Regions from separate parts of the Shewanella sp. MF05960 genome, predicted to be linked through region 2. Evidence: riboswitches for the same ligand, from Rfam matches in the RefSeq annotation. Region 2 holds a riboswitch; the other holds the start of a gene.
What was found. Region 2 has a riboswitch for thiamine pyrophosphate ahead of ACROAE_RS04160 (TonB-dependent receptor). Riboswitches for the same ligand answer to the same signal wherever they lie in the genome.
Positions count from the first base shown of each region.

Region 1 (16,469 bases), on a different contig from region 2:
ACGGCGGCAGAGGTTGCATCAAATGCTAAGTTGGCAGCAGACAGCACACATGAAGCAGACAGTGAAGCTGATATCTCAGCGGATGTGGTCGATAAGGCAATGAAAAAAATTACTGAATTATCAAATGAACTTATCTCAACAGAGGAAGTGGCAAAAGGGCTGCAAGTCAGTTCTAGCAAAATTGGCCAGATATTAGATGTGATAGTAGGCATTGCTGATCAAACTAATTTATTGGCTTTAAATGCTGCAATTGAGGCAGCCAGAGCAGGTGAGGCAGGTCGAGGCTTTGCCGTTGTCGCAGATGAGGTTCGTACACTGGCAAGTCGTACTCAGGCATCAACCAATGAAATCAACCAAATTATTGATGCTATTCGCACAGCCATTAATTCCGTAAATGCCTCTGTGGCTCGTGCTAAAACCAAATCAACCGAGACTGTGAATGATACCCAACAAGTGGTGGGTGCCCTGAGTAATATAAAATCATCTATTGGACAGATTTCACAAATGAACATTCAAATTGCGACCGCGACTGAAGAGCAACATGCAGTGATTGCTGAACTCAATATGAATATCACCCGCATTAGCGATATGTCGTTAGACAACAGAACGCAAAATGAACAGATCAATAAAAGCAGTATGGCTATTGAACGGGGATCAGAGCGACTTGATACTCTTATTGAGCAATTTAAAGTCTAAATAAGATTGCTAATTGAAGGGGTTTATCTGTTTTCCTACATGAAGGGTAAGTCGTCAACGTTGTTAATTTGACGACTTAAATAATCTCAATAACAGGTTAATGATTATTGAGATAGCTGTACCATAATATTAATGACGTCTTGATATGAAATATTATATTGACGAGATAAATTAATGATTTTGGTTTTATAGGTTTGGATATATTCTTGTTTAACCAGATTCGATTGTTTCTGCTCTACAATCTCATTGACAGATTCTTGTAAAATCAATAAACGTCGCAAGCTGTAATCTAACGAATTGATGTATGCCGACATCTGTTGCTTATTACGGGCATTTTCAAGATTTGAAGTCGTGCGTTGTTCAAAATCTAATTCATCAAACGCATTCATCATTTGTTGTAAATTTAAATCGTTGCTCATAAGTATGATTGTCTACGCTATTTTTTAGGATTATATTCATATTTGATGATTAAGTCACCTTTCGCATTGTTAAATTGTGTAAAAAGCATTCATTAGATTATCGATAATTAACAAAAGTTGTTGAATTGCATAATTATCAGTAACCTAAGGTTTTGATTCTCAAGGAGGACTCATGTTAGATCTATTACCTGATTTATTTGATCATTATCCTGAACAATTGACTTTATTGTCTTCGCCGTGGCGCTCCTTTGGCGCAAAGCCGATATTTTTTGGTGAGGTGGTAACGGTTAAATGTTTTGAAGATAATTCAATGGTTAAATCTGAGCTCGCAAAACCGGGCCATGGCAAAGTTTTAGTCGTAGATGGTGGTGGTTCAACTCGGCGTGCATTGCTGGGCGACATGATAGCCCTTAATGCATATAACAACGGATGGGAAGGCATTATCATCAATGGATGCGTACGTGATGCAGGTGCAATCAGTGCAATGCAAATTGGTGTGCAGGCATTAGGGACTAATCCGATTAAAACAGACAAGAAAGATGTTGGCGAAGTCAATGTTACTATCGATATAGCGGGTGTCAGCGTTGTACCTGGCATGATGATTTATGCCGATCTCAATGGTATTGCCGTGAGTCAGCAGTCGTTAGATTTGTCTATTTTACAATAGAAAAAATACAGACAAGGAAGCAACAATGAAAGTAGTAAAGTGGTTATTAGCAATTGCGCTAACACTCGTTGTAGGCATTACCGTCTACTTAACAATGTTTTTTGACCTTAATCATTTTAAGCCACAAATTGTCGACGCCGTGAAAAAACAAACGGGTCGCGATTTAGTCATAACAGATGATCTTAGTTGGAGTGTCTTTCCTTCATTAGGGATTAAACTGGGCGGTATTTCACTTTCTAACCCAGAAAATTTTACCCCCGCATCCATGTTAGATGTAAACGAAGCTGTGGCTAATGTGGCGCTAATGCCTTTATTTAGTCAGCAAATTGAAGTGGATTTATTAACACTCGATGGCTTAACGTTAAATTTAGTCACTCAGAAAAATGGTCAAACCAGCTTTGATGGCTTATCGGGTGATGGCTTAACTGATGACGCAGCAAAGACGCCTGCAACAACTCAACCCAGTGACGCACAAGCAATAGCGTTACAAACATTAGATATCGGCGGAATTGAACTCACCAATACTAATATCAACTTAATTGATATGGCGAGCAATACCACTCAAACATTCAGTTTAAAAAGCTTTACATTAGGGCAATTCAGTTTAGGGCAATTTGCTGATTTTGCTTATGAGTTTTCTGTTACTTTACCAGACATGTCTGTAGCATCTTCGGGTCAAGGTCAGCTTAAAATTGACCAAATGTTAAAGCATATTACGATTAATGATTTTACCATGAGCCATTCTGCGCAAGGCGACAGTTTACCCAACAAGTCGGTGAGTGCTGAAATGATAACTCAAATGGTCATGGCGTTAGAGACTAAAACTGTTGAGTTACAGCTCACAAAACTTGCGGCAATGGATATTGCCGCCACCGGTGACATAAAAGTCAATTACGCAAACAGTATTCCTAAGATTGCGATGACCTTAGATGTCGGTGACATTGATGTTGATGCACTCTTTCCTAAACAAGAAAGCCAAGCAGAAAATAGCACTAGTGACACTGCAACAGTGCCAAGTGCCGAGCCGGATTTGTCTGCGCTTAACACAATTGATTTAAGCGTAAAACTGACGGCAAAGTCGATTAAAGTCAGTAATATGCTGACACAAAATTGGCAGTTAACTATGGCTGTTAAAAAAGGTGTGCTAACGCTGTCGTCATTAACGGCCGATTTGTATGAGGGTAAGCTCGCGTTGAGTGCCAAACTCGATGGCCGCAAATCTGTACCTACTTATCAATTTGATAAGAAGCTAACAGGGGTAAACATTAGACCATTATTAATGGATGCTGCTGAAATTGATTTACTTTCTGGTCAAGCGAGTTTCGAAGTCAAAGGCAGTGGTGCAAGTTTGATCCCCGATAACTTGAAAAAGAATCTTGATGCAGTAGGTCAATTTGAAGTTGCCGACGGCTCGCTTTATGGCGTTAACATTCCGCAAATGATCCGCAGCGCTCAACAAAAGCTAAAAGGCGATTTATCTGCCGACAGTAAAGAAGAGTTGAAAACCGATTTTACCAGTTTAACTGGTAGCTTCACCATGAAAGACGCCGTAGTGACCAATCCAGATTTAGCGATGGCAGCTCCCTTGATCCGCTTAAAAGGAAAGGGGACTGCGAATATTGCCTCTGAAGCGTTAGATTACACATTAACCACCAGTGTTGTCGGCTCGCTATCTGGGCAAGGTGATGCGGTTGATGAGTCTCTTAAAGGGGTTGATATCCCCTTAACCATTAAAGGGACGTTCCAAAAACCTAAATTTGGTATTGATACTAAAGCGTTATTGGAAGGCCAATTTAAAGATGAAGCAGATAAAGCCAAAGAAAAACTCAAAGAGGGTTTGTTTAAAAAGCTGGGTATTTAATCCAGTGATTCAATGCGAGAAGCTTAAGTCACAGTGATTTAAAGGTAAGAGACAAATGACTAGGAATTTATTCCTAGTCATAGTAAATAAAATAGTCGTTACAAATAAATAGTGACTACAAACAAAAACGGACAAGTGATAACTTGTCCGTATTTTATTGCGTATTTACTAATAGCAATTAGCTGTTAGTTACGATCAATTTCAAGATTTGCCCTGGTTGGATCAGCTTACTGTTTTGTAAACTGTTCCACTCAATTAACTCTGCAACGGTCACATTATATTTCGTTGCAATACGTGCTAATGAATCACCAGACTGAACTCGGTAGTTGACCGTTTTCTCTTTAGTGGCATTGTTGACAGCCACTTCGTTAGGGTAAATAACCAGATTTTTGCCCACTGACAATGTTGATTGCTGCTTAAGATTATTCCACTTCATTAATTGTGCTACGGATACTTGCTGAGATTGAGCAATTTTCCATAATGAATCGCCAGACTTAATGGTGTAAGCCTGTTTATTCGGGCTCGATTTAATCACAGCCTTACGAGCAAGGATCTGATCAGCTGTCATGGTCGCTAAATCAGGATCTTTTGCCGCAACAGGGATAATAAGGAATCTGCCGGCAACAATATTGTTACCTTTAATACCGTTACTGCTGCGAATTAACGTCGCCGTTGTTTCAAACTGATCAGCAATGCGGCTAATACTGTCGCCTGATTTAATTTTATAGCGTACCCAGTTAATCCGTGAGTCAGGCTCAACAGTGGCTAATGCACGTTTAAAGCTAGCGGCTTTGTCGCTCGGTACAACGAGCTGATGTGGGCCTTGTGGCGCAGTGGCCCAACGCTTTAAACCTGGATTAATCGCTTTTAAATCGACTATGTCGATTTGAGCTAAGTCAGCGGCTAAATTAATGTCGAGCTGACTTTCAATATTCACCACTTCAATTTGTGGTGAATTTGCAATAGGGGTTAAGGTAATACCATATTTATCGGCATGCTTAATCACATCTGCTAGTGCAAGTAATTGCGGTACATAATGTGCGGTTTCTTTTGGTAATGATAAAGACCAAAAATCAGCTGGCTTGCCTCGGTTTTGGTTATGCTTCACGGCATTTAACACGCGGCCTTCACCTGAGTTGTAAGCTGCGATGGTATAAAACCAGTTATTGTCCATTTTAGGATACAGGTATTGCAATAGATCAAGCGCAGCTTTAGTCGATGATGCCACATCTTGTCGCCCGTCATACCACCAGTTGGTTTTAACCCCAAATGATTGTGCCGTAGGCGGTGTTAATTGCCATAAACCTGAAGCATGGCCGCTAGAATAGGCTAAAGGGTCAAAACCACTTTCAACGATAGGCAGTAAAGCCAGTTCAATAGGGAGTTTACGCGCTTCGAGTTGTTCAACAATGTAATATAAGAAAGGACCAGCACGTTGAGTTACAATTTCTAAATGCTTTGGGTTGTCTAAATACCATTGTCGATATTGGGCTACCAGCGCATTGTCGGTAACGGGAAGCTGCATTTTATTGCTGATCCGCAACCATAAGTTATTAACTTCGGCAACTTGCTCTTCTATTTCATCGAGGGTAACGGTTGCAGATTTTTTGCTTTTAGCTTTGATAGCAACACTGTGTTGGTCATTGTCTGATTGCGGCTCAGTGGACTGGAGCGTCTGGCACCCCGTTACCGCCAATAAGCTGCCGGCAATAATGAATAAATTTACGTTCATTGAAGATACACTTCCTCAAGTTCTCAGGCCTTAAAATAAGGATCGAACACACCAAATGCCTATGAGACTCTTTTGGTCATGCTTTAGTTCAGTTTTGCATTGTAGATTAAATCATTTGGCTTGTCTTATTAAAGTGTTTTCATGTTCATCTAAAACTGGTTTTTCCATTCTCTTAATAAAGTAAATGTCTGAATTTCATCAATATTCACAATGTTATAATGGTTCGAAATTGCGACTTGTGTCTCATTTAGATGACAACGTAAGAAAGGGTTTATCGCTTTTTCTGTCGCGATTGTGCTAGGGATAGTGGGGATGTTTCGTGAGCGTAATTGGTCTACTTTTGCCGCGTATTCGTTCAATTTATGATTGTGTGGGGTCACGTGTTGAGCGAAATCGAGATTAGCACGAGTATATTCGTGAGCACAAAATACTTGAGTGTTGTCAGGCAAGTTGGCAAGCATTTTCAACGATTGCAGCATTTGAGTTGGTGTACCTTCAAATAATCGACCGCAGCCACCACTGAATAACGTGTCACCACAAAATAGCTTGTTATCAATATAATATGCGATATGGCCTAACGTATGACCCGGAACCGCCATCACTCTTGTTGCCCCTAAGTGAGGGATATCAATTGTTGATACCGCGTCGAGGGTCAGTGGCATAGTGAGCCCATTAATACGCTCATTACTTGGGCCGTAAACTTCAAGTTTGTGATCAAAATATTCTTGCAGTTGCTTAATACCGCCGGTGTGATCACTGTGGTGATGAGTGATTAAAATACCCACTAAATTTAATTCTGTGGTAGCCAAATAGTCGATAACGCTTGTGGCGCAACCGGGGTCAACGACGTAAGCGTCAAGGCTGTCAGTGTGATGCACTAACCAAAGGTAGTTATCATTAAAAGCGGGAATGGTATGAACGTTAAGCATAATCTGGCTCGAGTGATATTGAATTATCTGTTAGGGTAACGGATAAAACCGAATCACATCAAGTGCAACGCTGTGAAAGTCGGTAAGGTCATTGGGATTGAGGAGTGAGACGTGGCAAACTCAAAGTTAGTACCACAACATTGGCATGACTTACCATTTGGCGAAATATTGCAAGCCGAGATTGAAGCGGCCCTTGCGCCTTGGTGGCCGCGTATCTTTGGTTATCATTTATTAAAGGTGGGTGCGCTCAGTAGTCAAATCAACAGTTTACATTGTTCTATTGCTCGTCACTTTTCATTGTTTGACGGTCATGACGCCAATATACAAGCGGATCCACATTATCTGCCATTACAACAAAACGCTATTGATGCTGTGGTAAGTTGCTTTTTACTCGAGTTTGAACAAAATCCTTATCAAATTTTACGTGAGTTTGATCGTGTACTCATTAATAGTGGCTATGTATTCATTGTCGGATTTAACCCGGTAAGTCCGATTTTTGCTGGGAAAATCTTACCTAAGTACCAAAGTAACATTCCGTGGAATGGACAGTTTTTTATGCCTTCACGGGTCAAGGATTGGCTGGGTTTATTAGGATATCAAGTGCTGGCAGACGAGCGTTTAATGCACCATTCATTATTAGGGCCGGTTGGCCGTCAGGCAGAGCATCAACCATGGTGGCAAAAAAGTTTAGCCCATTGGTTACCCAGCACAGGTAGTGTTTATGTGATTGTGGCTCGTAAACTTACAGTACCGTTTACGCCAATTAAAGATAAATCTAAAATTAGCGCACCTAATTGGTCTACCGCCCCGAGTGCCGGACGTACCGGTTTGTCAAAAACCAAATAACATACAAAGATGTTGATGAGTGAGGATGAATACTCACTTTTTAAATCCGAGATGACTATTCAGCCTGGTAACCTTCGTCGATTTGTTTGGGTTTTGCTTCTGCGGCTTTTCTGGCTAGAGTATCGCAACGTTCGTTTTCTACATGCCCAGCGTGACCTTTAACCCAACGCCAATCTATAGTGTGTTGTTGGCTTACCGTATCTAAGCGTTTCCATAAGTCGACATTTTTAACCGGTTGCTTGGTTGACGTTATCCAACCTTTCTTTTTCCAACCATGGATCCAAGATGTGATACCTTGGCGCATGTATTGGCTGTCGCTGGTTAAGATAATATTACAAGGTTCAAATAACGCTTCAAGTGCGATGATGGGGGCAAGTAATTCCATGCGATTATTGGTGGTAAGGGCAAAGCCGTCGGCTATTTCATGCGTTTGATGTTGATATTTCATTACCACGCCATAGCCGCCAGGACCCGGGTTGCCTAAACAAGATCCATCAGTAAAAATATACAGCTGTTTGAGTTCGGCCATCAAGTTGTTACCATAGCAAAATATTCGCGCCAGTATACTCAATTTAACTAGGGGCGAGGGCTTAAAGAGTAAAAATTATGAACATTATTTCAAGTGCAAGTCGTCAAGTCATTCTCGATACCGAAACCACAGGTATGAACCAAGCGGGTGGCCCTATTTATGTTGGGCACAGGATCATTGAAATCGGTTGTGTCGAAGTGATAAATCGCCGTTTAACGGGCAGGACGTATCACCAATACATCAATCCAGGCCAATCAATCGATCCCGAGGCCATTGAGGTTCACGGCATTACCAATGAACGCGTGGCCAATGAGCCGCGGTTTCATCAAATTGCATCAGAATTTATCAACTTTATTGACGGCGCTGAGATTGTTGCACATAACGCAAACTTTGATGTGAGCTTTATGGACCATGAGTTTTCAAAACTCAATCCAATCGGGCCGAAAACCAAAGACATTTGCAGTATTTTAGACAGCTTAGCCATTGCCAAGCGATTACATCCAGGGCAAAAGAACAACCTTGATGCCTTATGCCGTCGTTATGGTATTGATAATGGCCGTCGAACCTATCATGGCGCGTTACTCGATGCTGAAATCCTGGCTGACGTTTACTTAATTATGACTGGCGGACAAATTAAGTTTAATTTGTCTAATGAAAAAGCGGGTCAAGAAGGTGGCGGGATAAAAAAGATCGACACATCCGCGTTTAACCTTAAAGTCGTCGGGGCATCGGCCGATGAAATAGTATTACACGAACAACGACTTGACCTCATTGCCAAGTCTGGAAAATGTCTCTGGAGAGGGTAAACCCACCTTTATGACTGTTAGCCTTTCACGTAGCGCCACCATTGCTTGTTTTCTATTGCTATGCCCTATTATGGCGTGGCAATCTTCTGCGTTCGCAGCACCGGTTAAAGCCTCACAAGCTGCAGAGCTTAAGAATCGATTTCGTATTGATTATATGGTGGATAACCTAACCTTGGTTATCCAACGAGATTATGGCTCCGCGCCGGTCGTAGTGGTGCTACCCGATGGCAGTAAATGGTATTCAAATCGCCACCCACAATCGGTAAAGTGGGTTGATGGTATCGCTGCTGACATGCTCCACATAGAAAAACCAATGGCGGGCCCATGGCAGTTACTCGGGCAAGTTACCGAAGGTTCTACTATTCAGAAACTCTCTAAACTCGACATTGAAGTGCAACCTTTACCGCAACCGCTGTTTCAAGGTGAACGTCTCAAAGTGACAGCGCGCCTTTTGGGCGACAACTTAACCATGAGAATGCCCGGATTGGAATACATGGTTGAGTGGACCTCGCGTTTTACCAGCCAGCATATCGTGGGTGATGACAATTTTGCGACAGGCACCATTATTGTTGGTGCCTACAAAGATAATGGTGAAGATTTAGACGAAGCCCCAGATGATGGTGTCTTCACAGGGGCTCAAAACTTAGAACAACCCAGTGGGCATTATATATTAAACGTCTCAGCACGTAATAACGTGTTTGAACGTGAGTTTGTGATGCCATTTGAGTTGTCTAAACAGCCCATAAAAGCAGAAATGGTGCCCAACAACGATCCGTTAAAAGGCATTTGGCAAATCCAGTTGTCCGTAGATGAAACTCAAGTCTTGCTTGCAGAAACTCATTTTGAATTTGAATTAGTTGGCCCCGCCGGGTTACAACTACCAATAATTTTGCAAGAACTCACCAGCGCTGATCAAATTTTATATTTACCGAAAGTGACTGAATTTGGTAGCTACCGAGTGAAGGGGACTGTGGTGTCTACCGCGGTAGGTGGACGTGAAATTGTATTGAATTTACCTGAGATGTTTTTCAATTTAATTGAGCCACCAAAGCCTGGCCCAACAGCTGAGGAACTCGCAGAGCAAGCTGCAGTGCAAGCGGCGATTGAAGAGCAACTCGCTAAAGATGATGCGATATTTTGGATTGTTACCGTTAATGGTGTGCTATTCCTGTTTGGGATTGTAGGCATTATTGTGTGGCGTAAAAGACAAGCGTTAGCGAAAGCGATGGCGGCGGCAGAAGAGCGTTTAAAGCAAAATCCACCTAAAGAAGATAAACCCCCCGAGAATGAACTTGAAAGCCTAGATTTGGACGACATTGATTTAACCATGCCAGATGATAAAAGTTAATTGATTATTTTTAACGTCGATTAATACTTGAATGTGGTCCTTATACCATTGCGCATTAATAAGTGACCACTCAGAATGCATCCAGCGGTTTTTGATTAAGGCGTCGCTATGTAGTAATGGTTGTTCCCTTTCAAATAGCGAGAACGCAAAGCAAAAGCCGCTGGGGCATTCCTTTCAGGCGAGTTTTAAAAGGGCTTACACTGCGTTGCATGACTTCGAAAGAGAACAACTATTCATTCAGTCATACGCCTTGTTTAAGCCCTTTTAAATTCTCGCTGAGAGATCATTTACTAACGCGCAATGGTATTAAATACAATAATTGTGCATTTTTTAGCTAAACGAGTTAAAACCGTTAAAAAATAGTTGACGATTAATTATCACAACTTTATTATTCAACGCACTTGTGTGGAGCGGTAGTTCAGTTGGTTAGAATACCGGCCTGTCACGCCGGGGGTCGCGGGTTCGAGTCCCGTCCGCTCCGCCATTCAAGTGACTGTTTACATTTAATAAAATTAATTTTATGCGATTGTTTTTTCAAGTTTAATTTTATTAAGTGTAAGCAAACCGTTTTGGAGCGGTAGTTCAGTTGGTTAGAATACCGGCCTGTCACGCCGGGGGTCGCGGGTTCGAGTCCCGTCCGCTCCGCCAAATAGATAAGCCCTTACAGCAATGTAAGGGCTTTTTTATTCTTTTTAATTTCCAGCATCTTCAACATTCGATCACGACACTGGTCGCGAGTTCACTCATTCAAGGTCAGCGTCCGCTGTGTCAAATAGATAAGCCCTCACAGCAATTTAAGGGCTTTTTTATTATTTTTAATTTCCAGCATCTTCAACATCTTCAACATTCGATCACGACACTGGTCGCGAGTTCACTCATTCAAGGTCAGCGTCCGCTCCGCCAAATAGATAAGCCCTTACAGCAATGTAAGGGCTTTTTATTATTTTTAATTTCCAGCATCTTCAACATCTTCAACATTCGACCATGGCGCACTGGTCGCGAGTTCACTCATTCAAGGTCAGCGTCCGCTCCGCCAAATAGATAAGCCCTTACAGTAATGTAAGGGCTTTTTATTCAATTATGTGTTTATGTCAGTAAAGAAAAACAATGATCCCTAGGCTGGGTAGGTCGCGTTAAAACGCATAGTTGACGCTGAGCTCTACTGAACGGCCGGCGCCATTCATTTGGGGGAAACCTTGGGTGTTATCTTGCTTATATTGCGCAATACTCACCCCACCTAAAGGCAGTTGGTAATATTCATCAAGTAAGTTGTTTACTGCCAGAGTCATGGTTGCACCTTGCCATTCAATACTGCTTGAGATGTTCAGTAGTGAATAACTGTCAGTGGTGTTTTCAAGGCGATTATTGTCGACCCGATCTTTTGTCGCCACCCATTGCCAGCTAATACTATTGTTCCAATCACCACGTTGATGCTGAAGTGTTAACTCGCTCTGTAATGGTTTGATTTGATATAGAGGCGTATGGGTATCGTTTCTTTTGCCATGAGTGGCACTGATATTGGCTGCAACAACCCACTTACCATTATCGTTTTCTGTTAACAGGTAACTCGCATCTGCGCGCGAGCCATAAATTGTCGCATCGACATTGGTAAATTGTAAAATATTACGGCGGTTTAGCTCGATGCTCGTGCTATTAACGCTACCAATAACATCAGCATCAATATAGTCATTGATATCGCTATACCAGGCGGTAACTGAGGCCGTGAAATCAGTTTGCACTAATGTATATGCGGCGCTAAGAGTGCGAGCCGTTTCATGGTTTAAATCGGGATTACCTACATAGCCATTAGCATCGCCATACCAACCTATCATGGTTGTCGCCATCGTACTTTGGCCCCAGCTGTAGCGTTCATATAAGTTTGGTGCCCGGCCTTTTTGAGCTAAACCAAATTCGATGATTTCGGTATCGCTTAATTGATATCGTGCTAATAATGTGGCATCAATAATATGGTCATGTCGTGGTCGATAAAGCTGATTAAATTCATCTGCTGCCAACGCATTAACGTTACTCATACCCATCATACTCATGCTGTTATAAGGTTGCACTTCACCAGTAGTGGTCGTGACATATTCATAGCGAACACCCGCTGTTATCCACCATTGTGTATTTAGCGTTTGTTGCCATTCTCCGTAAACCGCAGCGCGTTTGCGTTTACCATCATTAATATTGACGTAATCATTTGGGCCCATCATGGATGAGCCTTCAATAGCAGGCCAGGTATCATCAAGTTGATACAGATAATATTCTTGTCCAAGCAATAACGTACTGTCATTACTCATAGGGAGTTGCCAATGCAATTGGTAACTAAAATCTTTACCTGTGGTTTCCATCGGCATCATGCCGGTTTTTTCTGGCGTGAAGAAACCCATATCATGTTCGACACTGTGCCAATTCGCTTGTGCACTAAATTGACCTTCATTTTCAAGTGCTAATTGATAACGCAGTATTGCACCATAACTGTCGTTGTTGGTCATATCCATATACTGATTGGCGAACCCCTGATATGGAATATGTTGATGGGTTAATTTAATGGCAAGTTGTTGGGTATCATCTTGCCATGCTGCAATTAAGGCATGGTTTTGTGCTTGATATAGCGTGTCTAACACGGTGTCGCCATTACCATCGGTATAACTATTGGCGTCTTCAAAAGCGCCTTGGTAGCTAAAACTCAGTGCTTTACTGGCGACGGTGGCATTGACACTGGCTAAGCTGGTATCGCTAACACTTCGATAACCTGCAGACACATTACCGCTATGCCATGTAAGTTGGTCTGTTAAGGAAAACTCTGGGTTAAAACTATTGATTTTAATCACACCGGCAATGTTATCTCCACCGGCACTGACCGGCGACACACCTGCAACCACTTGGGCTGAGGTAATTTGACTTGCTGCCACGTAAGATAGTGGTGGATTCATGTGATTGGCACATGATGAAGTAATGTCATTGCCGTCGATAAGCACTTTAATGCGATCGCCCATCATGCCATTCAAAATCGGTAAGGCTGAAACACCGCCCGCTTGTGAAAACTCAACACCTTGTTTTGTGAGCAAGCGTTCCGCTGAACCTAATAAATCTTTATCACCGTTTTGTTGACCGTGGACTTCAACTCTTTCAATGTCTGAATATGTGTCTTGTGTTGATGGCTGTGCTGCAACAGGTGCAGACAACACTACCATTATGGCGAAAGATATTGATGAGTAAGCAGTGTTAATATTATGATTAGATTTAATGCTTTGTGTTTTTAATGTGGTCAAAATCATCACCGTATTTATTATATTGTAAATTAGGATGAATATATTTCATCGCTATTTTTTGCATTAGAAAATTATAACCTACTAATAAATCTATGGAATGCGACATATTGTCGCATCTAAAATGATGACTTTTCGCAGTGTGAATCAGCTTGTGTGAACTCAGCCGCAGCGTCATGGTTTTGGATATGACTGCTCTGTTTTAGAGTGAATAAAGTGAAATACGTGCGAAATTTAATGCTTGTTTTTTTATTGTAAGCTTGCCTATACTGCGGGACATCTTGTCGGAGTGCCATTATGGCTGAGACCGTTTATTCGGGATCCGTTGAACCTGATCAGGCTAGAACCTGCGAAGGAAACAAGCGTAATAATCGTTTTTATTACGGCATCATGTTGATAATTTAGCGTTTTGGTTGATGGTTTTTTCACAGCCATTTATTCACTTAACCTAAGCCTAAATCGATACAGACAGTGTCATTGTAATGATTGATTATTTATATGCGTCACAATCTTTTTGTGGCCATAGCTTTGCTCAACACCTCTCCTGACAAGCAACTCTACTCTTAAAATGAGGTTGCTAATGTCACATTCAAACCGTCGTCAGACACGAGCGAAAGCTCAACAATTTATCGATACCCTAAAACCATTACAACACCCAAATTCTGAAAAAGTCTATCTGCAAGGCAGCCGTCCCGATCTGCTGGTGGCCATGAGGCAAATCCATCAAGCCAGCACTCGAACGGGTGGCACAGATAAGCATCCTATCACTGAGACAAACCCTGCCATTATGGTTTATGACTGCGCAGGGCCTTATTCCGATCCCCATGCTGATATTGATGTCCGTCGTGGTTTAGCTCCATTACGTCTAGCCTGGATAACAGAGCGTCAAGATACTGAGCAATTAACCCATGCAAGTTCTGGCTTTACTCAGCAACGTTTAGCTGATGATGGTTTAGACCATTTACGATTTGACGGACTTAATGCGCCACGACGGGCCACAGTCGGCAAACGCGTCACGCAAATGCACTACGCTAGGCAAGGGATTATTACCCCAGAAATGGAATACATTGCCATTCGTGAAAATATGGCGCGCGCCGATGTGCATGATAGCGTACTCACACAACACGCTCCCGGTGAAGCGTTTGGGGCGCACATTGGCCAACTGATTACCCCTGAGTTCGTGCGTGATGAAGTGGCAAGAGGCAGAGCAATTATTCCGCTTAATATTAATCATCCAGAAGCTGAACCTATGATCATAGGGCGTAATTTTTTGGTTAAAGTGAATGCCAATATTGGGAATTCAGCCGTAACGTCATCGATTGAAGAAGAAGTAGAGAAGTTAGTGTGGTCAACGCGTTGGGGCGCCGACACTGTAATGGACTTATCCACGGGGCGTTATATTCATGAAACCCGCGAGTGGATCATTCGTAATTCTCCTGTGCCTATTGGTACCGTGCCTATTTATCAAGCGCTTGAGAAGGTTAATGGGGTTGCTGAGGATCTTAATTGGGAAATATTTCGCGACACACTCATAGAGCAAGCTGAGCAGGGAGTTGATTACTTTACCATCCATGCCGGCGTGTTATTACGCTATGTGCCGATGACGGCCAAGCGTCTAACGGGCATTGTCTCTCGTGGTGGTTCCATTATGGCAAAGTGGTGCTTAAGCCATCACAAAGAAAGTTTTTTGTATGAACACTTTGAAGATATTTGCCAAATTTGTGCCCAATACGATGTGTCGTTATCGCTTGGTGATGGTATGCGCCCAGGCTCTATTGCTGATGCCAATGATGAAGCGCAATTTGCTGAGTTAGCCACCCTAGGTGAGTTAGTCAAAATAGCCTGGCAATATGATGTGCAGACCATAATCGAGGGTCCCGGCCATGTGCCGATGCAACTGATTAAAGTCAATATGGAAAAACAGCTTAGTCTGTGCGACGAGGCACCATTTTACACATTAGGCCCACAAACAACGGATATTGCTCCCGGTTACGATCACTTCACATCTGGTATTGGTGCGGCAATGATGGCGTGGTATGGCGTGGCGATGTTGTGTTATGTCACTCCAAAAGAGCATTTAGGTTTACCCAATAAAGACGATGTAAAACAAGGGCTAATTGCTTACAAAATTGCAGCTCATGCCGCGGATGTTGCCAAAGGGCATCCCGGGGCACAAGTGCGTGACAATGCGTTATCTAAGGCGCGCTTTGAGTTTCGTTGGGAAGATCAATATAACCTAGGCTTAGATCCTGACACCGCACGTGCGTATCACGATGAATCCCTACCGCAAGAATCAGCAAAAGTGGCTCACTTTTGCTCTATGTGCGGGCCTAAATTTTGTTCAATGAAAATCACCCAGGAAGTGCGTGATTACGCTAAATCTCTTGAAGATGCTAACACTCATGCCAAAGTGCAACACATTGAATTAACCACGGCGACTGATTATAACACCTTGGCAATGAAGCAAAAATCGGCTGAATTTAAAGCATCGGGTTCGGCTATTTATCATGAAGTCGCTGCTGCAAAGGCTAAAGAAGGGGTGGAGTAATGGCGACAAGTACGCACGCTAAAATCGATAACCTTATGCCAAAACCCATTGTTTGGACCATTGCGGGTTCTGACAGTGGCGGCGGCGCGGGTATACAAGCTGACCTACTGACAATGCACGATCTTCAATGCCATGGTTGCAGCGTGATTAGCAGCATTACTGCGCAAAATAGTGTGAATGTGACTCTCGTTGAAGCCGTTTCTGAGCAGATGTTAATTACGCAGTTAGATACTTTATGGGCTGATTTAACGCCGGTTGCGATTAAAATTGGCTTATTGGCCAATCAACAACAAATCGATATCGTTGCAAAATGGTTATCGCGATTAAGCCGGCTTTGCACATTACCTTTTGTAGTTCTCGACCCTGTGATGGTAGCCAGCAGTGGCGCGCAATTTTGTCAGCAAGCTATCAATTTTACGCCATTTGCTGGCTTAATCAGCTTGCTCACACCAAATCAGCATGAATTGTTTCGTTTAAGCTCGACATTATTATTGGAAAATACCAATCCAAGTAATGCAGATCTCAGTAATAAAAAGCCTAGGCATAGAGATTCTAGTCACACATTAACAAATCAACAAACTTCCGATACCAATACCGATAGCAACACAGATAACGATGAACTGAGCATGATAATGGCGGCTAAATGGCTTGCTAATCATTATCGTTGTCATGTACTAGCTAAAGGTGGCGATGCTGCTTGGCAACAGCAGCTAGCCACAGATGTTTATGTGACACGTAGTGTGGCGGGGGCGAGCCACATTCATGATAATCAAGTGTTTAAACTCACCAGCCCCAGAGTGAATACTAACAATAATC
Region 1 is NZ_JBOZPS010000005.1:79,643-96,111, forward strand. It holds gene ACROAE_RS06600 (methyl-accepting chemotaxis protein) at 1-696, shown strand, start outside; gene ACROAE_RS06605 (hypothetical protein) at 801-1,115, opposite strand; gene ACROAE_RS06610 (putative 4-hydroxy-4-methyl-2-oxoglutarate aldolase) at 1,288-1,782, shown strand; gene ACROAE_RS06615 (AsmA family protein) at 1,808-3,643, shown strand; gene ACROAE_RS06620 (LysM peptidoglycan-binding domain-containing protein) at 3,822-5,375, opposite strand; gene gloB (hydroxyacylglutathione hydrolase) at 5,525-6,304, opposite strand; gene ACROAE_RS06630 (methyltransferase domain-containing protein) at 6,416-7,150, shown strand; gene rnhA (ribonuclease HI) at 7,206-7,679, opposite strand; gene dnaQ (DNA polymerase III subunit epsilon) at 7,757-8,485, shown strand; gene ACROAE_RS06645 (TIGR03503 family protein) at 8,556-9,833, shown strand; tRNA gene ACROAE_RS06650 (tRNA-Asp) at 10,241-10,317, shown strand; tRNA gene ACROAE_RS06655 (tRNA-Asp) at 10,405-10,481, shown strand; gene ACROAE_RS06660 (TonB-dependent receptor domain-containing protein) at 10,967-13,114, opposite strand; TPP riboswitch at 13,381-13,480, shown strand; gene thiC (phosphomethylpyrimidine synthase ThiC) at 13,686-15,653, shown strand; gene thiE (thiamine phosphate synthase) at 15,653-16,469, shown strand, end outside.
Region 1: linked by a shared signal. The riboswitch ahead of thiC (phosphomethylpyrimidine synthase ThiC) and the one ahead of ACROAE_RS04160 (TonB-dependent receptor) in region 2 are both predicted to bind thiamine pyrophosphate.

Region 2 (16,469 bases):
TGCAAGCGGGTGAGGTTGCCATTGTTGGTGCTGGGTGTGGTCAACTCGATTTAATGACCATAAAAGCTGCGCGTATTGTTGCCCAAGCAGATGCATTAGTTTACGACAGCCTAGTGAGTAGCGATATTTTGACTTTAGTTGATACACATTGTCAGCGTCACTTTGTCGGTAAGCGTTGCGGCCAACCAAGTATTAAACAAGATGATATCAATGCGCTATTACTCAAGCTTGCGCTACAAGGTTTGAAAGTGGTGCGCTTAAAAGGTGGCGACCCACATATTTTTGGCCGTGGATCTGAAGAAGCGCTTTATCTCGCCAAGCAGGGTATTCGTTCACAATTTATTACCGGCGTCACTGCTGCTTTAGGTTGTGCATCAAGCACAGGGATCCCACTGACGTTTCGCGGCATGGCTCGCAGTGTCACGCTGATCACTGGCACAAAAATGACCGATGTTGATAACGCTGTTGCGCCTAGCCAGTGGCAAGCATTATTAGCTGCGCAGTCGACCTTGGTTTTTTATATGGGAAAAGAGCAAGCGTCGCGTATTGCAACTGGCTTACTTACAGCACAATGCACCGCCAGTTTACCTGTCGCATTTATCACTAATGGAGGTCGGCCTAATCAAATTGTAACGTTTGCGACAGTGACTTCAATGGCTGATGCAGCGTTAACCATTAAAGACTCAGGACCCACGTTAATCATTATTGGCGAGGTGGTCAGTGTCGGCCAGCAACTTGCCTGTTTACTTGATGATATCGACTTGTCATCTTCACAGGTCAATACACAATATGAGGCGCTGTATGCCTAAAATAGGTGAATTAACCCTGACATCTGCCGAAACATTTGATTTTCGGTTATTGATAAAAGCGTTGGGTAAAGGCGAAAAGGGATCTCGTTCGTTAACGTTTGCAGAAGCAAGTCTGTTACTCGAAGGGTTTGCGTTAGGGCATGCCACGCGAGTGCAAATGGCGAGCGCAATGATGCTTATGCGAGTTCGCGGCGAAACCGTGGATGAAGTTGCCGGAATAGTCGCGGGATTACGTCATACGTTACATAGTGATTGGCAGTCTTTATCAGTCGATATTGATTGGCCTGTTTATGCAGGTAAACGTGAACAATTACCTTGGTTATTGCTGGTGGCAACATTGCTGGCTAAGCAAGGTGTCCGTGTGATGCTGCATGGCGATAGCCAAGCGTTACCGCATCGCCGTCATGTTGAGTCATGTTTAGATGCATTAAGTATTCGGTGTTGCACCACCCCTCAAAGTGCAGCGTTAGCATTAGCGTCTGACGGTATTGTCTATGTGCGCGCAGGTGACTTAGCCCCCGTGTTAGATGATTGTCGTCAATTGCATCAAGAATTGGGATTACGCAGCGTCATTCAAACCGCTGCACGCTGTATTAATCCAAGTAACGCTCCAATCAGTTTGCGCAGTTATTTTCACCCAGGCTTAGATGATTTGCATCAACAGGTCAGCGAAGCATTATTTGCTAATAATGAATATCCACCCGGTCATGTTGCGATTTTTAAAGGCTTGCAAGGCGAAACAGAATTTAACCCCAGAGTGGCTACGTTAATGAAAGTCGTCAGTAAAAAAGCGGCCAATGTAACCGTGTCTAGCTCGACTATTCCGACATTATTAGCAGGCTTTTGTGGTGCAAAAGTGGGTCAGGCTGACCTGTCTAGCGACATACTTGCGCTGTTATGGCGCGAAACTCAGCCATTATTGGCAACTGAGCTTAGTGGTGTTATGTCGCGCACCATGATTGAGCAAGCATTGAGTAGTATTAGCGCGACATTAACTGCCGTAATACTGTTACTGAATCAGCAATCCCATATGGCGGGCGGTTCGCAACAATCATTGACGGTAGAGCAGGCCATTAGTTTAAGCCAGCAGTGTTGGGCAAATCGTTTGAGTGATGCGAATAACCTATTGGCTCAATGGCACAAAAAGGAGCGACCATGCGCAGTTTAATTTTTTGTGATGCAGGCTTTTCACTGGTGCCTGTCGTTGATTGTGATGTGGTGCAATACCAAGCTTGTTTGGCGGCATTTGGGCATGTCAGTGTGTTGACGTCAATTAGTCAAATTGAGCAACGTTTACATCAACAACATGTTGATACTTTACTTATTCTAACTGACCAATTGCATAGTCAAATTCAGGGGTTAATACAACGCACTTTGGCCATTAAACCTATGGTGATTATTGTTAATGCCAAGTCATGGCAACAAGATGTACTGTCACAATTACTTGATTGCGGACGAATCACTTTTATTCCCGACATGTTAACGGTGAACCGGTTAACCAGCGTGATTAGTTTGGCACAAATTCGCTTTAATGCCGCCAGTAAAACGCTCGCAGAATTTAAAAAATTAGACGACGAGATCCGGAGCATTAAATTGCTGAGTAGGGCTAAGTTGATTGTGATGCAACAAGGGTTTGATGAAACTAAAGCACACCAGATTATACAGCAGCAAGCGATGTTAAAAGGCATGTCGATGGCGCAAATGTCCGCGCAAATTATTGCGCTGGTTAGCCAATCTGACCGTGCTCGTTTGGCGGAGTAAATAACATTGAACAGTGATGGTGCGCCCAATGTTGGTGCGGTTGAGCCTAAAAAGGACGTGTTATCACTACAAAGTTAACGTTGAATATTTAAAGTCTTTATAAATCAATTTATTACATAGTTTTATTTGTTGGCATAGAGTCTGCAACATCACAGTATGATACTGCAACGCATTAATGGGACATAACCCATAAAAGCACGAACAGTAAAATTTAAAAAAATCGGGATTGTAACTGGCAATGGCGCCAACTCTTTAACAGGAGTTGGCGCCATTTTGTTTTTTACCATCCAAGGCATGAAGGAGCAGGAAATGACAGTCTCAAAACCCAAATTAGTGGTCGTTGGCAATGGCATGGTGGGTCATCACTTTATTGAGCAATTATGCAGTCTAGGGCTGAATAAAACCTTTGAAGTACATGTGTTTGGCGAAGAGCCTCGTCCAGCCTATGACCGAGTGCAGTTATCTAAATATTTTGAGACAGGCAGTGCCGATCCGTTAATGCTAACCAGTGCGCAGGATTATCAAGATTGGGGCATTAATCTGCATTTAAATACTCCCATCACGGCGATTGATATCGCAGCGAAAACCGTCACAAGTGCCCAAGGTGAATGTTACTCGTATACCCGATTAATTTTGGCGACTGGTTCGTTTCCATTTGTGCCGCCAATACAAGGCAACGATCGCGCTCAATGTTTAGTCTATCGCACCATTGAAGATCTTGAGGCTATTCAAGCAGCGGCGAAAAATAGTCAGGTCGGGGTGGTTGTCGGCGGCGGACTACTGGGCTTAGAAGCGGCAAATGCCATGATGCAACTTGGGGTGAAAACCCATGTTGTCGAGTTTGCGCCACAATTGATGCCCGTTCAGCTTAATGATAAAGCCGGTGAATTGCTGTGCAGTAAAATCGAGCAGCTCGGGGTGAGTGTGCATACCTCAAAAGCAACGACCGCCATTATTGATGGTGAAACTGCACTGCACCGCATGACATTTAATGATGAATCTTTTCTTGAAACCGACATGATTGTCTTTTCTGCCGGTATTCGCCCACAGGATGCTTTAGCCCGCGTGTCAAATATCAGCATTGGTGAGCGTGGCGGTATTGAAATTGACGATCACTGCCTAACATCAGCTCCCGATGTGTATGCCATCGGCGAATGTGCATTATGGCAACAAAAAATATTTGGTTTAGTGGCACCCGGTTATCAAATGGCACGTGTTGTTGCTTCACATATTGCCTCATTATCATCAAGCTCCCCAAGCCAATCGTTTACCGGTGCTGATATGAGTACCAAGCTTAAACTCTTAGGCGTCGATGTGGCCGCTATTGGCGCAAGCCGTGGTTTTGAGGATGCTCAATTTGTTGAGTTGTCTGATAATCAAACGGGTATTTATAAAAAGCTCTGGCTTGATGACAGTGGTAAGTATTTAAAAGGCGCGGTACTCATTGGCGACAATAGCGATTACAGCCGCTTACTGGATTTGTATTTGTCTCAGGATGAAATTGCAGGCTCTGCAGTTGAGTTATTACTTGCGGGTGCTGAAGATGAAGCCGACTTAAAAGACACCTCTATTGTATGTTCTTGTCATCAAGTGACGAAAGGCGACATTGTTGAAGCGGTTTCAGCTGGCAATCATAAGATGGCTGAAATTAAATCGTGTACCCGCGCAGCGTCGGGTTGCGGCGGTTGTGCGCCATTAGTGCAAAAAATTATTGATCAAACCTTGCAAGCTGCTGGGCTTGATTTTAATGCCGGTATTTGTGCGCATTTTGATCGCGACAGACAAGCTTTGTATCACCTATGCCAAGTGGAAGGCATTAATGACTTTGATTCATTAATGCGTCAACACGGCAAACCTTCAGCAAGCGGCCACACGTATGGTTGCGATATTTGTAAACCCGCAGCCGCCTCGATTTTTGCCAGTTTACAAAACCAATATGTATTAAACCAAGACAGCGGCCATGTTCAGCTGCAAGACACCAATGATGCGTATTTAGGCAATATCCAAAAAGACGGCACTTATTCTATTGTGCCACGGGTTGCCGGTGGCGAAATTACCCCAGCCAAGTTGATTTCAATGGGGCAGATTGCTCAAGAGTATGACTTATATACCAAAATCACAGGTGGGCAGCGTATCGATATGTTTGGTGCAACCTTGTCACAATTACCTGAAATTTGGCAAAAACTCATTGATGCAGGGTTTGAAACGGGACACGCCTACGGCAAGTCTTTAAGAACGGTTAAGTCTTGTGTCGGCAGTACCTGGTGCCGTTATGGCGTGCAAGATGCGGTGGGTTTTGCCATCGATTTAGAAAATCGTTACAAGGGCCTACGTAGCCCGCATAAATTGAAGTTTGCCGTATCGGGATGTACTCGCGAATGCGCCGAAGCACAAAGTAAAGATATCGGCATTATCGCAACCGACAAAGGTTGGAACCTCTATGTGGCAGGCAATGGCGGTATGCGTCCACGTCACGGTGATTTGTTTGCTACCGATTTATCGACCGAAACGCTTTATCAATACATCGACCGTATTTTGATGTTTTACGTTAAAACCGCCGACAAACTGCAGCGCACCTCTACCTGGATGGATTCATTAGAAGGTGGTTTAGCATATTTAAAATCAGTGGTCATTGATGACGCGCTGGGGATCAACTCAACCCTCGAACAACAGATGGAGTTGATTGCAGCAACGTATCAATGTGAATGGAAAACCAGTCTTGAACAACCGGCATTCTTAGCGCGCTTTAATGAGTTTGTTAACCCAAGCCAGGCACCTGTTGCAGATGCTAATGCATACCAACGAGTGCGCGATCAGCGCTTCCCTAATGGTAAAGATACCGGTGCAGGCAACATTGCGATTAAACAGATTACTGAGCAAAAAATTACCGAGCAGCAAACCACTGAGCAACAAGCAAAAGCAGATGAGGTATTAGCATGAGTTGGATTAATGTGTGTGAAGAAACAAGCTTACCCATAGGCACAGGTGTTGCTGCCTGGGTTGCCGGAAAGGCAGTGGCTATTTTTAACTTAGGCAAAGATGGTTTGTATGCCATCGATAATGTCGACCCCGCCTCAGGCGTGGGCTTATTAGCTCGCGGATTAATTTGTGAAATGGACGGTGAACTGTGCGTGGCATCGCCGTTATACAAACAACATTATCGATTAACCACAGGCGTGTGCATTGAAGATACGTCATTAATTGCCAGTCCGTTTGATATTAAAACTGAACAGGGAGATGTCCTTGTATTAGCCAAAGCATAAGGAGTATTACGATGAGTGCTGAAAAATTTAAGTTATTTTCTTTTAACGGCAAAATGAAGATTATGCATTTAAGCTGGATGGCTTTTTTTATCACCTTCGTGGTGTGGTTTAACGCCGCACCGCTGGTGAGTGTGATTGCCGACAGCTTAGGGCTGACGACCGCACAAATTAAAACCTTGTTGATCCTCAACGTTGCTTTAACCATTCCTGCGCGGATTATTATCGGGATGGTGACCGATAAATACGGACCGCGGATAACCTATTCGGCGTTACTCGCCATTTGTTCTATTCCGTGCTTTATGTTTGCCGTTGCCGATTCATTTGAACAGCTCGCATTAGCCCGTTTTTTAATTGGCTTTATTGGTGCCGGTTTTGTGATTGGTATTCGTATGGTCAGTGAATGGTTTCCTGCTAAAGAGTTAGGCACCGCAGAGGGCATTTACGGCGGTTGGGGTAACTTTGGTTCAGCTGCTGCAGCCTTTACTTTACCCGCGGTTGCTCTTGCATTTGGTGGCCCAGACGGTTGGCGCTATGCCATTGGTATTACTGGTTTAATGAGCTTATTGTTTTCGTTTGTTTACTACTTTAATGTCACCGACACACCAAAAGGCTCAACATACTTTAAGCCCAAAAAAGGCGGCGGGTTAGAGGTAACCAGCAAAAATGATTTAGTGTTACTCATAGTCATGAAAGTGCCGATGTATGCCACCTTAGCGCTATTGGGATGGAAGTTGTCGCCAGCGGGTGTCAGCATGTTTACTCAAGATACGACAAATTTGATTTACGCGGGTTTAGTCTTTGTATTTTTAATCGATTTTTATCAAACGTATCAGGTCAACAAGCATCTCTTTTCTGTTGAAGTGCCAGAGTTTGAACGTTACGAGTTTAAGCAAGTTGCGGTACTCAATGTATTGTATTTCACCACATTTGGTTCTGAGCTGGCGGTGGTGTCAATGTTGCCTTTATTTTTTGCCGAAACCTTTGCATTAGGTATGGCGCAAGCAGGTATGGTGGCATCCAGTTATGCCTTTATGAACCTGATGTCTCGCCCAGGCGGTGGCTGGTTAAGTGATAAGTTTGGTCGTAAAACCACACTATTGATTTTAACTGCTGGTTTAGCGATAGGGTATTTATCGGTAGCACAAATAGACTCAAGTTGGTCACTCCCCCTTGCGGTGGTTGTGGTGATGGCGTGTTCTTTCTTTGTTCAAGGCGGTGAGGGCGCAGTTTTTGCTGCAGTACCACTCATTAAACGTCGTTTAACCGGTCAAATAGCAGGTATGACAGGCGCTTACGGAAATGTTGGCGCAGTGTTTTTCTTAACGGTATATTCAATGGTGTCGACACAAACGTTCTTCTATGTCATTGCTGTGAGTGCCGTATTTGGTTTTATTACCTTATTCTTTATGAATGAGCCGAAAGGTCATATTGCCGAGGTGAATGAAGACGGCGAAGTGACCTTGATAAGCGTCAGTTAGACGAACCGTATGAGTGGGATCGTTATTACAGCAGGAAACCTATGCCTCCTAAGTTAGATACACATGCCAGCCCTGTGATAGATGACACGCTGCCTTTTGCAACCAGTTTGCAATTGCTAGTGGGACAAGCCTCTGAAAAAGGTCATAAATCGCAAAACGAAGATGCGATAGGCATACGCATCCCGAGTGGTGTATCTCTTATGACTAAAGGTATCGTCAGCGTGATAAGTGATGGTGTCAGTACCGCAGAGGGAGGCGCACAAGCATCAGCGATTAGCGTGAGTAATTTTTTAGCCGATTATTACTCCACACCAGATAGCTGGAGCGTGCAAACCTCAAGCGCCAAAGTATTAACCGCATTAAACCGTTGGCTGTATGGGTTAGGGCAAGATTATCGCGATGCACGGCGTGGATTTGTATGTACCTTCAGCGCATTGGTGTTTAAGTCGTGCACTGTGCACATGCTACATGTGGGTGATTCACGCATTTATCGTTTTCGCCGTGGCGAGTTAACTCAATTAAGCCATGATCACAGCACAAAAATAAACGCATCGCATCAATATTTAACCCGTGCATTAGGCATGGATGTCAAATTAGATGTTGATTATAAAGCATTAACGGTTGAGCAAGACGATCTGTATTTATTAACCACAGACGGTATACACGATCAATTTACAGAGTTTGAATTACTGCAAAGGATAAGCAGTTTTTATCAATTACATCCGCAATTAAGCGATGACTTATGTGAGCAGTTTTGCCGTAAATTGATAACAAAAGCATTTGAACTTGGCAGTAAAGATAATTTGAGTGCGCAATTATTGTGTGTTCAGCAATTGCCGAAACAAGCCATTGATGATGTTTACCATCATTTATCGCAGCGTCCATTTCCGCCTCCGTTGAGTGTCGGGATGAAGCTTGATGGTTATCGAGTCACTCACATTATTCATCAATCTCAACGTAGCCAGGTGTATCGGGTTGAGAATCAGCAGCAACACGCTTTTTGCATGAAAACGCCTTCAGTCAATTACATTGATGATGCGGCTTATATTGAGCGTTTTATGTTAGAAAGCTGGATTGGTCAGCGTATAAACAGTACTCATGTCGTGAAGGTGGTAGAGCAACATCAACCTAAATCGGCATTGTATTACTTAACCGAATTTCTCCCAGGAGTGAGCTTAGCGCAATGGCTCGTTCAACATAAAAAAGCCCCAGTAGAAGATGTGCTAGCGCTGCTAAAACAAATCGAATTAGGCGTAAGGGCATTTCATCGCCGAGAAACGCTACATCAAGATTTAAAGCCGGATAATATTTTTATTACCCGTGATGGCGTGGTGAAAATTATTGATTTTGGCTCTTGTTATATCAAAGGCGTTGCTGAAATTAGCACCCCACTGACACGCGATCATATTTTGGGGACCGCAGATTATACCGCTCCAGAGGTGATATTGGGTTATCAGGCTGATGGACGAGCTGATTTGTTTTCCCTTGCTGTGATTGCTTATGAAATGTTGGCAGGCGAACACCCTTTTAAAGGCAAACTCAGCAAATGCAATACCAGGCAAGCTTTCTCGCGATTAGAATACGTCAATGTGTACCAACTCAATCCCATGGTGCCCATCTGGATAGACCAGGCCCTAAAAAAAGCCTTAAGCATTGAGCCTAATTTGCGCCAGGCCGACACTTGCGAGCTTATTCACCAATTAACCACCGCCAGTGCTCGTCAACGCCCAAAGCATTTTGTGCCTCTCATCAACCGTAATCCAGTCAGATTTTGGCAAGCCACCTCCATCGTACTTTTTCTGGCTTTAATCACCAGCTTATTGGTTTAGGCCTAATATGGTTTCTGAGTATAAAAATCGGGTATTAATGAATTCAGTTAACTAAAATAACCTTACGCATAGATAATTAGTTAGCATTAATACTAAAGTGTTATTTTTTTATGGTGATGGCTCTTTTGGCTTATGTTCAACAATGAGGATGATTGGTAATATTCACATGTTGGAATATTACTTGGCAATGAAGTCGTTTAGTCAGTTCACATGGAGTGTTTGAGATGTTTAAAGTCGTAAATTGGATGTTAGTGTCACGATCTCAGTTGCTCATTGACTTACTTGATTGCCGTTGGCCGCAAGAATTTTTAGTTAAATTAACTCCCGCCCAGCCCGGTAATATGGCAAATAAATTGGCTGAAGAAGTTATTTCAGTGGTCTATTTTGACTTATCAACCATCGATATCCAACAAGCTTATCAATTACAACGTCTTATTGAGCGAGAATATAGCTCTATCCATACCGTGTTTATTAACTTCCCCAAACAACTTGATACGCGTTTTCTTATTCACCCTTCGACGACTCTAGGTGTTTTTTACGCTGACACCAGCTTAACGGAAATCAGTTTGGGATTGAACGACATAATGAAAGGGCGAAGTGTCATGCCGCAGGAGTTATTACATTCGATGATGAATGATGATAACGAAGTGGAAGGCGATCAGTTGACTATCCGCGAACGTGAAGTGCTGCACGCCTTATTGTCAGGCAGTACCAATTTAGATATTGCGAATCAATTATTTGTTAGTGAATCAACGATTAAAACTCACTTATATCGTGCATTTAGAAAGATAGGTGTTTCCTGCAGAGGCCAAGCCATTGCCTGGGCGCAAACTCACATGCATGAGGTGAGGGTATAATCCTTAGCTCAACAGCTTTTGTAAATAAAAATGGGTATCAGTTGATACCCATTTTTGTGTCTGCTTTTTGTGGAGAGTTTAACCTTTATCACTTAAACCATTGTCAGTTAAACCACAGCTAGTTAAACCAAAGTGCGGTTTTACTGGCATCGCTAATGGTTAATGAAATCGTGTCCGCTACTGCTTCTCGCACCGGCAGTTGGCCTTGCATTAATTCATCGCGTCTAAACCAATGTAAATTGAGTTGTTGTCCTACGCTATAGCTTTGCAGTTGCTGCTCAAATTGGGCGTTAACCTGTAAATTGTCAGCGGCGATCAGTAAATCTCCGGCGCTGAGTCCCGCTTGATGTGCAGGGCTGTTTTGGCTAACCGCTAACACTTTAAGGCCGAGTGATTCTGGTTTTGTTTTGGCACCGAAGGCGATTTTATAACCTTTGGCATCCCCGCCACCTAAATCTGCTGTACCTTCACTGGCACGCACTGTCATGCTAACACCGACTTGTTCGAGTAAGCTGCTTAGCGGTATGTCTTGGGTGTTGTCTAAATAAGCAAAAATATCATCACACGAGCGGTTAAGCAGTTTTTCAACAATCTGTTGATGGCTCATGTTATTGGTGCCGATTTGCGGCAATCCATATTGTTGCCATAACGTGCGCATTACATCATCAAGGCTGTGCTTGCCCTGGGTTTCTATGCGGATGGTTAGGTCTAAATACAACGCAAATAGTGCGCCTTTGGTGTAATAACTCACAATGGCGTTAGCAGCATTTTCATCTTGCTTGTAAAACTTGGTCCATGCGTTGAAGCTCGATTGCTTAAGGGTTTGCTTAAAGCGTCCTTCGCCGCGATACACTCGCGTCATAATTTGGCTCAGCAGAGTTAAATAACCTTTTTCATCAATGCACTTAGACTTAAAAGTAATTAAATCATCGTAATATGACGTAATCCCTTCGTATGCCCATAATTGCTCTGTGTACGACTCTTGCGATAAATCAAATGGGGTAAATTCGGCAGGTTTAATGCGTTTTACGTTCCATGAATGGAAGTATTCGTGGCTGCAAAGTGACAAATAGGTCCGATAGCCTTTATCAACCGGCGCATCGAGTGACAAAGGTAGGTCATTGCGCGAACACATTAAGGCGGTTGAGGCTTTATGTTCGAGTCCGCCAAAGCCGTTATCTAATACGGTGGTCATAAACACATAACGTTCAAACGGTGCAGGCGTGCCAAATAAGTTAATTTGATACTCGCAAATGGCGGTTAAATCCTTAACCAGGCGAGTCATATTGGCGCGGTGTTTACCACTTAATACGATATCGTGTGGCACTCCAGCTGCATAAAAGGTTTCTATGCTCAGCTCGCCCATTTCAACGGGATGATCGATTAAGTCATCGTAGTTTGGTGCGCTAAAATCACCAAAACCAAATTGTTCGCCAGCGGTTCTGTTCATGCTGGTGGCTAAAATCCAGTGGCTTAACTCGGCTAATGCGGGCTTGGCTATGGTAACCTGGTGCGGGTGTGACTCAAGCTCTTTTGCGGCTAAAAATACGCTACTGCCATTAAAGAAACCGTGGTTTGTATCAAGGTGGGCGGTACGTACCGATAAATCCCAGGCGTAAATTTGATAGCATAATATGATGTCGCTACCCTGGTTATTTACCTGCCAGGTTTGCTTATCTAACTGGGTGACGGTTAATGCTTGTTGATTTTCTGTGGCGTCAATTTCGATAATGTTTTTAGCAAAATCACGGATCATGTAACTGCCAGGTAACCAGGCCGGTAAGTAAAAAACTTGTGACGGTGAGGCTTGGGTGACGGTGAGAGTGACTTCAAATAAGTGCGCTTTAGGATCGATCGCATGGATATGATAATGCATAAAGAATTCCAAATAGTAGAAGCGTTGCAATCAAAAGGATTGAGCTATAATCAACAATGCTGCCAAAAATGACTCGGTTAAGCAAACGAATCCCATTTTCTGTAAAAGATAACTGATTTATTGAGTTTTTTCTGGAGTCAGAGATCAAAGACTTGTTACTATCATCATTAGCAGAATGCTGTCATTCATTAAGGATCCTAAAATGGCCGAAGAAACCATATTCAGTAAAATTATTCGTCGTGAAATTCCAGCCGATATTTTATATCAAGATGAACTCGTCACTGCATTTCGTGATATCGCTCCGCAAGCGCCCACGCACATACTTATTATTCCTAATCATTTAATCGCCACGGCCAATGATGTCAAAGCATCAGATGAAAAAGCCTTAGGCCGAATGATGACCGTAGCGGCTAAATTAGCCGATGAAGCAGGCATTGCAGAAGATGGTTATCGTTTGATTATGAATTGTAATAAACATGGTGGCCAAGAGGTATACCATATTCATATGCATCTTTTAGGCGGTAAGCCATTAGGTCCAATGCTGAGCCGCGACTAATGAAAATTAACAGTGATTTTTTCCCATTAACTGAAGTGGCCACTCGTTTTGTTAACCAATTGGCTCAGTGCCGCCGCTTAGGGTTAAGTGTTAAAGAAGCCAGTGAGCATCACGTATTAATTGAGTTGCCATACAGCCAAGACATTATTGGTTACCCTGATACGGGTGTGATCCATGGTGGGGTGATTACCACCCTCATCGACACCGCTTGCGGCACCGCAGTGGTGTGCGCCATTTTAAAAAAATATCAATCGCTTGAGTTGTCACCAACATTAGATTTACGGGTCGATTACATGAAGCCTGCTGAGCCACATAAACCGGTTTATGCCTTTGCAGAGTGTTACCGTTTATCGTCTAGTGTGGCCTTTACCCGCGCGATTGCCTATCAAGAAAGTATTGATGAACCGATTGCCCATGCGGTAGGTTCATTTATGCGTATTAGCCCTGAAATGGTTGGCGAAGAGTTTCGTCAGGCGTTAATGGGAAACTTGCCGGAGAGTCAGCATGACTGAGCAAACAACCCAGGTTGCATCAAGTGAGTTGGATGTTCAAGATGTGGTAAAGCGTGCCATTGAGTTAAATGACTACAGTTATTTGCTTGAAAAAGTGCCGTACTCACAATTTATTGGTATGTCTGTAGCCCGTTTTGGCGACGAAATGGTGTTTAGATTACCCGCAAAAGATGACAATATCGGCAATCCCATTCTACCGGCTATTCACGGAGGGGTGATTGCAGGCTTTATGGAAATGTCGGCCATTGTGCAATTAATGGTGTTTATGCAGGCCAAAAAGGTGCCTAAAATTGTCGACTTTTCAATTGACTATTTACGCGCAGGTTTACATCAAGACACCTTTGCAGAATGTAAAATTACCCGTCAAGGGCGCCGCGTGGCGAATGTGAGCATTAATTGTTGGCAAACTAACCGTAAACAATTGATCGCCACAGCCAGAGCGCATTTTTTATTAGATTAATAACCCAAACCGCCAGTAACATTTAAGGAAAAGATTATGAAACTCGCATCGATTATCGTACTCACATCAACGTTGTTACTTGGCGCTTGTGCTCACAACACCGCGGGTATTGCCCTTGACTCTAATGGGCAAGTTCGCGTTGATAGCAGCTCTTTTGCCAGTGATGTCAATGTCACTGATATTGCGTCAATTATGGTGGGCGACTTAGTTAAAGCCTCGGCGTTAATTCAGAGTAAATCGAGCACAGACTTACGCGTGCAATACAAATTTACCTGGTTTGATGCCAACGGTTATACCATTGAAAATGAGGCAACAAGTTGGAAGTCGGTCAAATTACATGGCATGCAACAACTGCAAGTCAGTGCAGTAGCACCTAATACTCAAGTCAGTCATTTTGAGGTATACGTGCGCGAAACCTACTCTGATTAACGCTTTATATTCGTATTTTGTACACGAGGTTTACCGCTTGTTTGATACGACAAAGGCACTAGCATAATGTCGACATTGGCAAAGTGCTTTTTGTGTTATCAAATTGTATGACGGATCGTGTAATCAGATTTTAGATAGTTTATACTCGTGGCCGCCAAGGGGTGTTCAGCAATACTGAACTGAGATGTCGTTAAGACGAACCCTTAGAACCTGATCCGGCTTATACCGGCGTAGGAATGGGCCACACTATCTTTAAGTGCACCTCTTATTCGCTACTCTTGCCGGATCTCAAAATCACTATTTGAGGTCCTATGTTCACGAAAAAATCTACCGGGTTAACCCACACCCCAATTGCCTTAGCGGTTATCGCAGCACTAAGCTCGCCGATTGTTTTAGCCAAAACGGCTGATGTTGAGCGCGTAACTCCCGAATATGAAAAAATGGAAGTCATTGTTGTTAATGCTGATTTTAGTAATATCAGCCTTGATAAAATGCCATCGAGCGTGACCGTTATCGATGCTCAGCAACTTAAAGACGAAGGTGCGCAGCATTTTGAAGATGTGCTGAATTCCATTGCTAACTTTAACTGGTCTGGTGGTAGCTCTCGTCCTAAATACTTCCAAATCCGCGGTGTCGGCGAGCAAGAGCAATACCAGGGCGCGCCAAACTCATCAGTTGGCTTTGTGGTCGATGATATTGATTTATCAGGACTTGGCATGGTGTCGAGCATGTATGACATGCAACAGGTTGAAGTGCTGCGTGGACCGCAAGGGACACAATACGGTGCCAATGCCTTAGCGGGATTAATTTATCTAAAAAGTAATGATCCTACCGATTCATTTGAGCATGGCGCAAAAGTCAGCGTTGGCGATGATGATTTACGCACGTTTTCTGGCTTTAGTTCTGGGCCATTAAATGACTCAGGTAAATTGTTGTATCGGGTATCGGTTGAACAACATACTCAAAATGGTTACCGAAATAATCTGTACCTAAATAGTGACGACAGCAATCAACGTGACGAGCTCAGTGCCCGCGCTAAATTACGCTGGTATGCCACAGACGATTTACAAATTGATTTGACCTTATTACATGCCAATTTCGATAACGGTTATGATGCCTGGACACTAGACAACACCACTAATACCTTAACCGATCAACCGGGTATTGATGCGCAAGAAACAACAGGTGCTGGGCTTAAGTTTATTTATACCGGTGCCACAGCATTTGACTTCACCTCACTCACCTCGATAGCGCAAACCGACCACCACCACGCATATGATGGTGACTGGGCAAACCCTGACTACTGGGCCAGCAAGCAATGTACTTTGTATGATGATGACTACAACGTCACAGGCAGCGAGCCATGTGAGTACGATTATACCTGGGATAAAGAAGGCGACCGCCAAACGCTTACCCAGGAGTTTCGTTTATCATCAAAAGATGCAGGGCGGATTTTTGCAGGTAGCACTGACTGGTTAGTGGGTGTATATGCCATGAACCTCAATGAAGATAATGACTTATATTCTGAGTACAACACCTGGCCAGATGAAGTGTTGCAGTCGAGTTACGAAGCCACAAATTATGCTGTGTTTGCTCAATTAGACAGTCATTTAGGCAATGATTATTTGTTGTCTACCGGTTTGCGTTTTGAGCAAAGAGACAGTGAATACCGCGACAGTAATAACGATAATTTTGATCCGTCAGAAAACATGTGGGGCGGTCATATCGCCTTGTCAAAAGCCATAAATAGTCACCATAATGCCTATGCACGCATTGCGCGAGGCTATAAAGCGGGTGGCTTTAATATGACGTTGCCAACAGAATTAGCCAACAAAAAAGAGTTTGATACCGAGATTTTATATAACTACGAAATCGGCATGAAATCGACTTGGTTAGACGGCAAGGTTGACTCGACATTGGCAATATTCTTCATGGATCGTGAAGATCAACAAGTGTCAGCCTCTTTACAAGACCCAGATAATCCACAACGATTTGTATTATTTACTGAAAATGCCGGTAGTTCACAAAACTACGGCGCTGAAGTCGATGCTAAATGGTACGTCACTGAGAATATTGAGTTTTACGGCAGCGTTGGCTGGTTAGAAACCGAATACGGCCAGTATGAATACAGTGACAAATACGGCTCGATTATTGATTTGTCGGGTCGTGAATTAGCCCATTCTCCTAATTTTACCTACAGTGCCGGTATGACGTATGTCGCCGATTCGGGCTGGTTTGCTAATATCAATGCCAGTGGAAAAAGTGATTTTTATTACTCAGATAGTAACGAGTCAACATCAGATGCATACACCATTTATAATGCCCGCCTAGGTTACGAAACAGCAACATGGTCGGCTTACTTATGGGGCCGTAATTTATTTGATAAAGAATACGGTGTGCGCGGCTTCTATTTTGGTAACGAACCCGATTTAGATTGGGCCGACAAACAATACATTCGTTATGGCGACCCTCGCCAAGTGGGTGTGACGTTCGACTATAAATTTATGTAAGTTCAACTGCGGCATCACCCGGTGCCGCATACCTTTTAGGAAATGAACAATGAAATTAACCGCTGAAATTAGTATGTATCCATTCAACGAAAACTACCTTGATCCAATCAAGTGGTTTATTGGCCGTGT
Region 2 is NZ_JBOZPS010000003.1:168,684-185,152, reverse strand. It holds gene cobA (uroporphyrinogen-III C-methyltransferase) at 1-809, shown strand, start outside; gene ACROAE_RS04220 (glycosyl transferase) at 802-1,977, shown strand; gene ACROAE_RS04215 (ANTAR domain-containing response regulator) at 1,965-2,570, shown strand; gene nirB (nitrite reductase large subunit NirB) at 2,880-5,510, shown strand; gene nirD (nitrite reductase small subunit NirD) at 5,507-5,833, shown strand; gene ACROAE_RS04200 (NarK family nitrate/nitrite MFS transporter) at 5,845-7,311, shown strand; gene ACROAE_RS04195 (protein kinase domain-containing protein) at 7,353-9,140, shown strand; gene ACROAE_RS04190 (LuxR C-terminal-related transcriptional regulator) at 9,365-9,997, shown strand; gene ACROAE_RS04185 (M61 family metallopeptidase) at 10,116-11,873, opposite strand; gene hinT (purine nucleoside phosphoramidase) at 12,076-12,429, shown strand; gene ACROAE_RS04175 (PaaI family thioesterase) at 12,429-12,941, shown strand; gene ACROAE_RS04170 (PaaI family thioesterase) at 12,934-13,401, shown strand; gene ACROAE_RS04165 (YcfL family protein) at 13,438-13,830, shown strand; TPP riboswitch at 13,978-14,084, shown strand; gene ACROAE_RS04160 (TonB-dependent receptor) at 14,142-16,340, shown strand; gene ACROAE_RS04155 (hypothetical protein) at 16,390-16,469, shown strand, end outside.